DNA from 3 places in the Arthrobacter sp. LjRoot14 genome. Region 1 is predicted to be linked to each of the others. Evidence: riboswitches for the same ligand, from Rfam matches in the RefSeq annotation. Region 1 holds a riboswitch; each other region holds the start of a gene.
The links. Region 1 has a riboswitch for thiamine pyrophosphate ahead of ACSQ12_RS12420 (bifunctional hydroxymethylpyrimidine kinase/phosphomethylpyrimidine kinase). Riboswitches for the same ligand answer to the same signal wherever they lie in the genome.
Positions count from the first base shown of each region.

Region 2: another riboswitch for thiamine pyrophosphate. It lies ahead of ACSQ12_RS14465 (FAD-dependent oxidoreductase); the one in region 1 lies ahead of ACSQ12_RS12420 (bifunctional hydroxymethylpyrimidine kinase/phosphomethylpyrimidine kinase).
Region 3: another riboswitch for thiamine pyrophosphate. It lies ahead of ACSQ12_RS20220 (ECF transporter S component); the one in region 1 lies ahead of ACSQ12_RS12420 (bifunctional hydroxymethylpyrimidine kinase/phosphomethylpyrimidine kinase).

Region 1 covers NZ_CAXURL020000001.1:2,765,692-2,768,888, reverse strand. Annotated here, with positions in the region: gene ACSQ12_RS12425 (Rne/Rng family ribonuclease) at 1-1,496, shown strand, start outside; TPP riboswitch at 1,615-1,712, shown strand; gene ACSQ12_RS12420 (bifunctional hydroxymethylpyrimidine kinase/phosphomethylpyrimidine kinase) at 1,695-3,197, shown strand, end outside.
Region 2 covers NZ_CAXURL020000001.1:3,215,486-3,218,682, forward strand. Annotated here, with positions in the region: gene ACSQ12_RS14465 (FAD-dependent oxidoreductase) at 1-1,308, opposite strand, end outside; TPP riboswitch at 1,295-1,414, opposite strand; gene thiE (thiamine phosphate synthase) at 1,441-2,142, shown strand; gene ACSQ12_RS14475 (ferritin-like domain-containing protein) at 2,143-2,817, opposite strand; gene ACSQ12_RS14480 (RNB domain-containing ribonuclease) at 2,859-3,197, shown strand, end outside.
Region 3 covers NZ_CAXURL020000001.1:4,452,560-4,455,756, reverse strand. Annotated here, with positions in the region: gene ACSQ12_RS20235 (monovalent cation/H+ antiporter complex subunit F) at 1-208, shown strand, start outside; gene mnhG (monovalent cation/H(+) antiporter subunit G) at 198-632, shown strand; gene ACSQ12_RS20225 (DUF4235 domain-containing protein) at 747-1,010, opposite strand; TPP riboswitch at 1,161-1,303, shown strand; gene ACSQ12_RS20220 (ECF transporter S component) at 1,377-2,009, shown strand; gene ACSQ12_RS20215 (ABC transporter ATP-binding protein) at 2,026-3,197, shown strand, end outside.

The DNA.
Region 1 (3,197 bases):
CGTACGTGGCTCCGGACCTGGTGGGCCGGCTCGAAAAGTGGACCAAGGACACGGACATCTTCTCGGCCTGGCGGATCGACGAGCAGATCCACAAGGCCCTGGACCGCAAGGTCTTCCTGCCCTCCGGCGGCTCCCTCGTGATCGACCGCACCGAAGCCATGACCGTGGTGGACGTCAACACCGGCAAGTTCACCGGCAGCGGCGGCAACCTGGAGGAAACCGTCACCAAGAACAACCTGGAAGCGGCGGAGGAAGTGGTGCGCCAGCTGCGGCTGCGCGACATCGGCGGCATCATCGTCATCGACTTCATCGACATGGTGCTCGAATCCAACCGCGACCTCGTGCTGCGCCGCATGGTGGAGTGCCTCGGACGCGACCGGACCAAGCACCAGGTCGCGGAGGTGACCTCGCTGGGCCTCGTGCAGATGACCCGCAAGCGCATGGGCACCGGACTGCTGGAAGTCTTCGGCGAACAGTGCGAGGCCTGCGCCGGCCGCGGCATCGTCACGCACGACGAACCTGTGGAACACCGTCGGGCCAACACCGTCGCCGCCGAGCACCACGTGCCGCGGACGGAAACCCAGCAGCCTCCCCGGACGGAGCGCAAGAGCCGCCGCCGCGGCAAGGGCGGCCAACCTGTTTCCGAGGCTGCTGCGCCGTCGCCGGCTCCGGTGCATCACGAACCCACCGACGCCGAACGCCATGCCAAGGCTGAAGCGACCCGCGTTGCCCTGGCCAACATCGCTGCGGCAGCACATGCCGCCCATCTGCACGACGCCGAGACCGGCCATGCAACACCCGCCGCCGCAGCACAGGCAAGTGCCGCACAGGCAGTGGGCCAGGCACTCGCCGCCCAGGCTCCTTCCGGGCAAACCGGAGCGCCGGCCGGGGGAGGGGCGGCCCAGCCGTCCGCCGCCCAGCCCGCCACGGCGCGGCCGGCCAAGGTGTCGGAAACTGAAGCAGCAGCCGCAGGACGGCCCGCGGCCGTTCTGACCTTCGGCGGCGAAAAGGTGGCACTGCCGTTTGTTGAGCATGCCGGCGAAGCACCTGCGTCGGGAGCGGCCCTGACACTCGACCGGCTCGCGGAGGCCTTCGCGCACCTGGGTGAGCCTGCAGCCGCTGAGGCTCCGGCGTCGCCGGCTGAACAGCAGGCTCCGCCCGCACAGTCGCCGGCCGAGGCACCCGCCCGTGTTCCGTCGGCCCAAGCCCCAGCCCGGGCACAGGCCCCGGCAGCACCCGCTGCTGAAGCCGACTACACCGACCACACCGCGGTGCAGGGCAGGGCGCGCCGTCCCCGCCGGCACCGGAGTGCCAGCCGCGCCCAGGGCGCAGCCAACGAGACGTCCGTGGAACACCACGAAACTGCTCCTGTGGCCGCGTCAGGGCACACCCACGAAGCAAAGGCGCCCGAGCCGGCAAAGAAGGACGTGCCCGCCAAGGCACCGGCCAACGAGCCGATCATCCTCGGTGTGGGAGTACCGGCCTCCGAGCTCTGAATCCCACGGCACTACGGTCCCACACGCTGACATCGCGGGTGCGGCCCGGAACTGGCGTAGCAATACGCCGGTTTCGGACCGTACCCGCGAGTTCGTTGCGGGGAAACAGCTAGGCTAGGGGACTGACACGGGGTGCCGCGCACAGGGCCGGCTGAGATCCACACCCGTTGAACCTGTCCGGTTAGCACCGGCGAAGGGATGTCTCCTTTGGCCTCATCATTCTTGCCCACCCCGGCCGCCGAAGCCGCCCACGAAACATCACCGGGCGGCGTCGTCCTGCGCAGGACGCCCCGGGTCCTGGCCATCGCCGGCTCCGATCCGTCCGGCGGGGCGGGGATCCAGGCCGACCTCAAAAGCATTGCCGCAAACGGCGGATACGGCATGGCCGCCATCACCGCCCTGACGGCGCAGAACACCCGGGGCGTTCGTGCCGTTCACGTGCCTCCGGCGGATTTCCTGACGGCCCAGCTTGAGGCCATCAGCGACGACATCAGCATTGACGCCGTCAAGATCGGCATGCTGGGTGACTCTTCCGTGATTGCCGCCGTCCGCAACTGGCTCGGGAAGGCCCGTCCCGCCGTCGTGGTTCTCGACCCCGTGATGGTCGCCACCAGCGGGGACAGACTCCTGCAGGAAGCGGCCGAGGCGGCACTGCGCGAACTCCTGCACCTTGCCGACCTTGTCACTCCCAACCTGGCGGAACTGGCGATGCTCCTCGATGAACCGCTCGCGGGTGACTGGGAGGCGGCACTCGCCCAGGGGAAGCGCCTCGCCGCCCAGGCCGGCACCACGGTGCTCGTCAAGGGCGGACACCTCGACGGCGGGGAGTGCCCTGACGCGCTGGTCAACACGGCAGGACTGCTCGCCCAGGACGTTGTGGTTGTGCCCGGCGAGCGGATTGACACCAGGAACAGCCACGGCACCGGGTGTTCCCTGTCCTCGGCAATGGCCACCGCGCAGGCGAGGCTGGGGGACTGGGAGGCATCCTTGCGGACAGTGAAGCCGTGGCTGCAGGGGGCGCTCCGGGAAGCCGGCGCCTTGGACGTGGGAACAGGCAACGGCCCGGTACACCATTTCCACCATCTGGCCCCCACAGGCAATGAAGCGCCGGCCGAAGGCCGGTTCGCAGCGGTCCTCTGGCAGGATGCCGGGCCGGACCTGGACGCCGTTTACGGGCTCGACTTCATCCGCGGCCTGGCCGACGGCTCCCTCACCGAGCACCACTTCGCGTACTACCTTGCCCAGGATGCCATCTACCTGAACGGCTATTCCCGGGTGCTGTCCCGCGCCGCCGCGATTGCCCCCACCGAGGCGGAGCAGCTGTTCTGGGCGCGGTCGGCGCAGCAATGCCTCGAAGTCGAGTCCGAACTGCACCGGACCTGGCTCAGCACCCGGAGTGTGGACAGCGGACTGGGGCCGGTCACCAAGTCCTATGTGGACCACCTGCTGGCCTCATCCGTTTCCGGCAGCTACGGAGTGCTCGTGGCGGCCGTTCTCCCGTGCTTCTGGCTGTACGCCGAAGTGGGTGCCGCCCTGCACGGGCAGTTCCTGGCGGCTGGCTCGCCGTCGGACCATCCCTATGCCGACTGGCTCCGCACTTACGCGGACGAAGGATTCGCCGCGGCCACCCGGCAGGCGGTGCGCATTACCGACGACGCTGCCCGTTCCGCCTCTGACAAGGAACGGCAAGCCATGCGGGTG
Region 2 (3,197 bases), 450 kb from region 1:
CGCTGCCGGTCCGGCCGAAAGGCCGGAAAACCGGTCGGGCCGGAACGGAGCCCAGCGTGGATCGGCGTCGCCGTCCATCAGCTGCCTGCAGATGGACGCCGCTGCAGGGGTGAGCAGGACGCCATGCCGGAAGAATCCGGTGGCAATGATCAGGCCCTCAATATCCAGGCCGGTTCCTGCGGCCGCTACCCGGCCCAGCAGCGGCGCGTTGTCCGGCGTTCCCGGACGGGCCCTCGCCGTGGCTTCGAGCAGTTCCAGTTCCGCGACGGCGGGAACCAGCACCTGTGCGTCACGGAGCAGCTGGTAGACGCCGCCGGCGGAAACGGCCGATCCTGCGGGTGTTACGGGTCCCACAGGCGCCGTCACGGGGGCGTCGATACCCGCTCCCGACAGCGAATCTTCACGCTGCGTGGCCCCGATCACCACGGTGCCGTCCTGCCGGGGCACGATGTAAACGGGAACTCCATGGACCATTCCACGGACTGTGGATGTCAGCAGGGGCTGCAGGTAGGCGGGGACGCGCAGGCGCAGGATGTCGCCGTACACGGGGCGGAGCGGCAGCTGAAGTCCGGGCGGCAGTCCGCCCAGGGACGCGGATTCCAGTCCGTTGGCAATGATCGTTTCGTCTGCGTGCACGGTTCCTCCACCGGCCAGGCTGACGCCGCTGACACGCCCGTCCTCCCAGAGCAGGCCGGCGGCCCGCACACGCACGGCAGACCCCGGCAGGGAATCCGAGATCACGGCCAGCAGCTTGCGGGGATCCACCTGATGGTCGGCCGGAATCTCGAAGGCGCAGGATATCCCGGGGCTCAGCAGCGGCTCCCGTCCCCGGGCTTCCCTGACCGTCAGCGGTTCCACCGTCAGGCCGCCGGCCTGCTGGACGCCGCGCAGGTCGGCGAGCGCCCGGCGGTCTGCGGCGTCGGCACCCACGGCGAGGGTCGGCGTCGTAAGGTAGCCGGTGTCCGGGCCGTCGGCGCCGGGTTCACGGGACGCACGCCCGGTTTCCAGGCCGGCTGCGAAGGCCGGCCACAGTCCCGAGGAGTGGAGCATGAGTTCCAGGAGGTCTTCCTCCTGGTAATGGAGTTCGCTGACCGGCGCCAGCATGCCGGCGGCGGCCCAGCTCGCGCCCGTTCCCGGTGCGTCGTCGATGATCACCACGGACCTGCCCGACTGCCCGGCTTCCCAGGCAATGCCGTGGCCGATAATTCCTCCGCCGACCACGGCAACGTCGGCCCTGATGTCCACGCCGTGCTCGCCGCGACTGCGCGCGGGCGGCCGGCCTGCCGGGGATTGCGGGGTCATTGTCATCCTTCCCTACGCCGGTACTAACCGGATCAGGTCAAGCGGTCGGCTCTGACGCCCTCTCAGCCCTGCAGCTTTGTGACAGCTGCGGCGGGCTCCCGCGGTACTCCCCCAGTTTAGGGGAACTAGGCTTGTGCCATGACCGAGCAAGCTCTCCTTACCGATGCCCGCCTGTACCTCTGCACTGATGCCCGCACCGAGCGGGGCGATTTCGCCGACTTCGTCGATGCCGCCTACGCAGGCGGCGTGGACATCATCCAGCTCCGCGACAAGGGCCTGGAAGCGGCCGAGGAGCTCGAGCTGCTCGAAGTACTGGAAGCCGCGGCCCGCCGCCACGGCCGTCTGTGGTCGGTCAACGACCGCGCGGACATCGCCTCGCTCTCCGGTGCCCCGGTGCTTCATGTCGGGCAGAAGGACCTCCCCCTGGCGTCCGCCCGGAAGTTCCTTGGCGGTGAGGCCGTGATCGGCCTGTCGACGCACAGCCCCGGGCAGATCGACGCCGCCATCGCCGCATCCGGTGCTGCCGGGGGCCTGGACTATTTCTGCGTCGGGCCTGTGTGGGCCACTCCCACGAAGCCGGGCCGTGCCGCCGTCGGCCTCGACCTCGTCCGTTACGCGGCAGAGGCCACCGGCAAAACGACCGGCAGCGCTGCGGGGGCAGGCGTCGACGGTCCGGCGCTGCCGTGGTTCGCCATCGGAGGCATCGACCTGGGCAACGTTGAGCGGGTGGCGGCGGCAGGAGCGGAGCGGATCGTCGTGGTCCGCGCCATCACCGAGGCCGACGACCCCGCCGCGGCCGCGAGGTCGCTCCTGGCGGCACTCGACGCCGGCGCGTCCTGACTATCCGGTCAGGCCGAGCTGCGTCATCCGTTTGGAATGCTTCTCCGCCAGCCCGGCGATCAGCCCGCTGACCAGCTCTTTCGCAGCGGCACTGTCCCCGCCGCCGATCAGGCTTCCCACGAACGCATGCTCGTAGCTGACACGCTGCGCCTGGGTCAGTGCTTCGCCCAGCAGCCGCCTGCCCCACAGCGCCAGCCTGGAAGCGAGCCTCGGATCGTCGGCGAGGGCGTTCCTCAGCCGTTCGCGAAGAACCTCCGTTGTCTCATCGGAGGCCTGGATCTGTTCGATGACGTCCCGCGTTCCGGCGTCAACATAGCGGGAGATGGCCCGGTAGAAGTCGGCGGAGACTGTATCGATCACGTAGGCCTTCATCAGGGATTCGTACCAGTCGGCCGGGCGCGTCCGCGAATGGAAGTAGTCCACGGCCGCCTGGAACGGCAGCATGGCATCCTCGGCGTCGATCCCCATGGCCTCAAGGCGGGCGCTCACCAGCTCGTAATGCCGGAACTCCACGACGGCAATCCTGCCGAGCACGGCCCGGTCGTGGAGGGTGGGCGAATACCGCGCGTCAGCGGAGAACCTCTCGAACGCTGACAGCTCGCCGTAGGCCATCATTCCGAACAGGTCTGCGACGAAACGGTTGTAGCGAGCGGTGTCAGCCGGGGATGAGCTCATCGTCCAAGACTAATGGCGCAAATGGAGCTAACCTGACTTTCGTGTCACATCATCACCTGACTCCAAGTGTCCACGAACAGACCAACCGGCTGGCCGAGGCGCTAAACGCGCTGCGCACGGAGTTGGAGCTGCCCGGGCCCTTCCCTGACGAAGTCCTGCGGGATGCGCTGGCGGCCATTGCGGAGCACAAGATGCCTGACCTCGACCTCACGGACGTGGGCTTTGTGACCATCGATCCCCCGTCCTCCACTGACCTGGACCAGGCCCTCTTCATCGAGCGGTCAGGCGACAGGTACAAGGTTTTTTACGCCATCGCCGATGTGCCGTCCTTCGTGGCGCCGGGAGGAGCGCTCGACGCCGAAACGCGGCGGCGGGGGCAG
Region 3 (3,197 bases), 1.7 Mb from region 1:
CGCCATCGGCCCGTCCCTGCTGGACCGGGTGCTGGCCTCTGACGTGCTGCTGGCCATCATCGGTGCCACGCTCTGCATCGACATGGCCGTCAACCGGCACCTGAACAACCTGATGCTGCTCGTGGCGCTGTCCATCATCGGATTCATCGGGTCCGTGACCGTGGCGCGCTTCGTGGCCGACCGGCGGGAGCAGCCCCATGAATCCTGAACCATCCGCCGTGGACACAGTCATTGATGCAGTGTCGGCCGTCTTTATGGTGGTGGGCGCCCTGATGTCCCTCGGTGCGGCGATCGGCCTGTTGCGCTTCCCCGACCTGATGAGCAGGATGCACGCCGCCACGAAGCCCCAGGTGCTGGGACTCTTCCTGCTGCTGGCCTCGGTGGGCCTGCAGCTGCGGACCTGGTGGGTGTGGCCCGTGCTGTTCGTGGCGTGGATCTTCCAGGTGCTCACCGTTCCGGTGTCCGCCCACATGGTGGGCAGGGCGGGTTACCGCACCAAGCACCTGCACAAGGAACTGCTCACCACGGATGAACTGGAGGCCGTAGTGCTGAAGGCAGCCGACAAGAAGGCCGCCACAAGGCAGGAATCAGAAAAGCGCGCCGCCGTCGAGGGTGACGACGGCGCAGCCTAAGGGGCGCCCGCAAGAAGTTCCGGGCCGCCACCCCCGGTGGAGTTTTTGTCCAGATAACGCGACTTGGAGGTCAATTACCTCCCGTTACCTGGACAAAAACTCTCCCGGGTGGGCCTAGACGATGTCCTGGCTCTTGGCGAAGCGGGTGATGGCACGCTGCGTGCCCCGGTTGGCCAGGACCTGGATGATGGCGCTGACAGCCGCCGAGATCAGCGCAAAGGTCAGGGCGCTGCGCAGGGTGGTGGGGACGTCGTCCTTGTCGCCCTTCGGGGGCTTGCGGCCGGTGATCTTTTCCCAGACGACGTCAACGGCCTTGGTGCCGGCGAATCCGGCAAGCAGGCTCACTCCGGTTCCAAGCAGCTTGATGAAAAAACTCACTCCAGTACCCCTTACAGGTGGGAAACAACGGAAACAGGGCTTCCCCTAGCCTAGCCGCATCAACCCGGCCGCATCACCGCGCATTGTGACACCCTCCCCGGGATTTCGCGGGCCCGCGGGTGTAAACTGATCCACGCCCACAAGGGCGAATTGATACGACAGGGGAGCGTCGCCGTCGGGCATCACTGGAACATTCCAGGGAACCGGAGGCGGGCGCTGAGAGTGCGGACAGCCGCAGACCCTCGAACCTGATCCGGTTAGTACCGGCGCAAGGGAGTCGAGTTCTCAGAGTGTCCGGCAGCAGGCGGCGGAAGCCGCGGACGGTCCGGGGAACACTCTCCCCTCCTGTACCTCAGGAGGAAGAAAATGACTGGAATGACGGCCAAGCAGACGCTTGGCAACAGCAAGTGCAACTGGCGCGTGGTGGACATTGTGGTTGCCGCGTTGATCGCAGTAGCCGGAGGCGTGATTTTCTGGGCCTGGTCCCAGGGGGCTGCCGCAGTTTCGCCGCCCATGAACGCCGTCTACCCGCCGCTGACCGGCCTTATCGCAGGCGGCTGGATGATTCCCGCCGTCCTGGGCATGCTGATCATCCGCAAGCCCGGAGCCGCCCTGTTCTGCGAAACAGTGGCCGCCACGGGTGAGCTGATCATGGGCTCGCAGTACGGCGCGTCGGTGCTGTTCTCCGGCTTCGTGCAGGGGCTCGGCGCGGAGATCATCTTCGCGGTGTTCGTTTACAAGAAGTTCAATCTGCCCGTTTCGCTGCTGGCCGGCGCCGCTGCAGGCCTCTTCTGCGGCCTGAACGACTCGTTCGCACCGTGGGGCTGGAACATCGCCTACGCTGCCGGCGACAAGCTGGCCTACATCATCTTCACGGCCATCTCCGGCGCCATCATCGCCGGCGGACTGTCCTGGCTGGCCACCCGCGGACTGGCCCGGACCGGTGTGCTGAGCTCCTTCGCCTCCCGCAAGGCAGCGACGGAGCCTGTCTTCTCCTGATGAACGGACACTGCTCATGACGCCTTCCGACACCGTCCGCCCGGCAGCGGTTACGGCACGCGGCTGGGGCTGGCGGCATGCCGGCCGGTCCCGGCCCGCCGTCCACGGCCTGGACCTGGACATTCAGCCGGGCGAACGCGTGCTGCTGCTGGGTCCCTCCGGCGCGGGCAAGTCCACGCTGCTGCACGCACTCGCCGGGGTGCTCGGGGACAGCGACTCCGGAGCCCACGACGGAACGCCGGATGCCGACGACTCCGACGAGACCGGTTCCCTGCTCATCGACGGTGCCCCGCCGCGTGCTCAGCGCGGCCGCGCCGGCCTCATGCAGCAGGACCCGGAGACGCAGGTGGTCCTTTCCCGCGTGGGGGACGACGTCGCCTTCGGCGCCGAGAACCTTGCCGTGCCGCGCGCGGACATCTGGACGCGTGTCGGAGAGGCGCTCGACGACGTCGGGCTGGCCCACCTGCCGCTGGACCACCCGACGTCAGCTCTGTCCGGCGGGCAGAAGCAGCGCCTCGCGCTTGCCGGGATCCTCGCCATGCGCCCGGGACTGCTGCTCCTCGACGAGCCCACTGCCAACCTGGACCCTGCCGGCGTCCTGGAAGTCCGTGACGCCGTGGGCCGGTGCCTGGACAAGACCGGGGCAACGCTGGTGGTGGTGGAACACCGCGTGGGCGTGTGGAAGGACCTTGTGGACCGGATCGTGGTGCTGCAGCCGGGATCTGCCACGGACACCGCGGTGCTCCTGGACGGCCCTCCGGACCGGGTCCTGGCAGAGGCGCGGGACGTGCTCGTCTCCGCCGGCGTCTGGGTGCCCGGGTACGTGCCCGCCACCCGGGCTCGAACGGGTGACGCAGGAGTGCCGGGTGCCACTGGAACGCAGGGCGAGCCGGGTGCCGGGAACCTCCTGCTGGCCGCCGAAAACCTTGCCGTGTCCCGCGAACGCCCCCGCCGGCGGCGCTTCAAGGCTGTCCCGCCGGTCCCCGTGCAGTCCGGCATCACGGCGCAGGTCCGCGCCGGCCAGGCATTGACCATCACGGGTCCCAACGGTTCCGGAAAGTCCACGTTTGCCCTGACCCTCGCCGGGCTGCTCCAGCCGGTGGAGGGCTCGGTTTCCGCCACGGTCGACCTCAGCCAAGGTGCCGGCATCGACCCGTACAAGTGGAAGGCGGAGCAGCTGATCTCCCG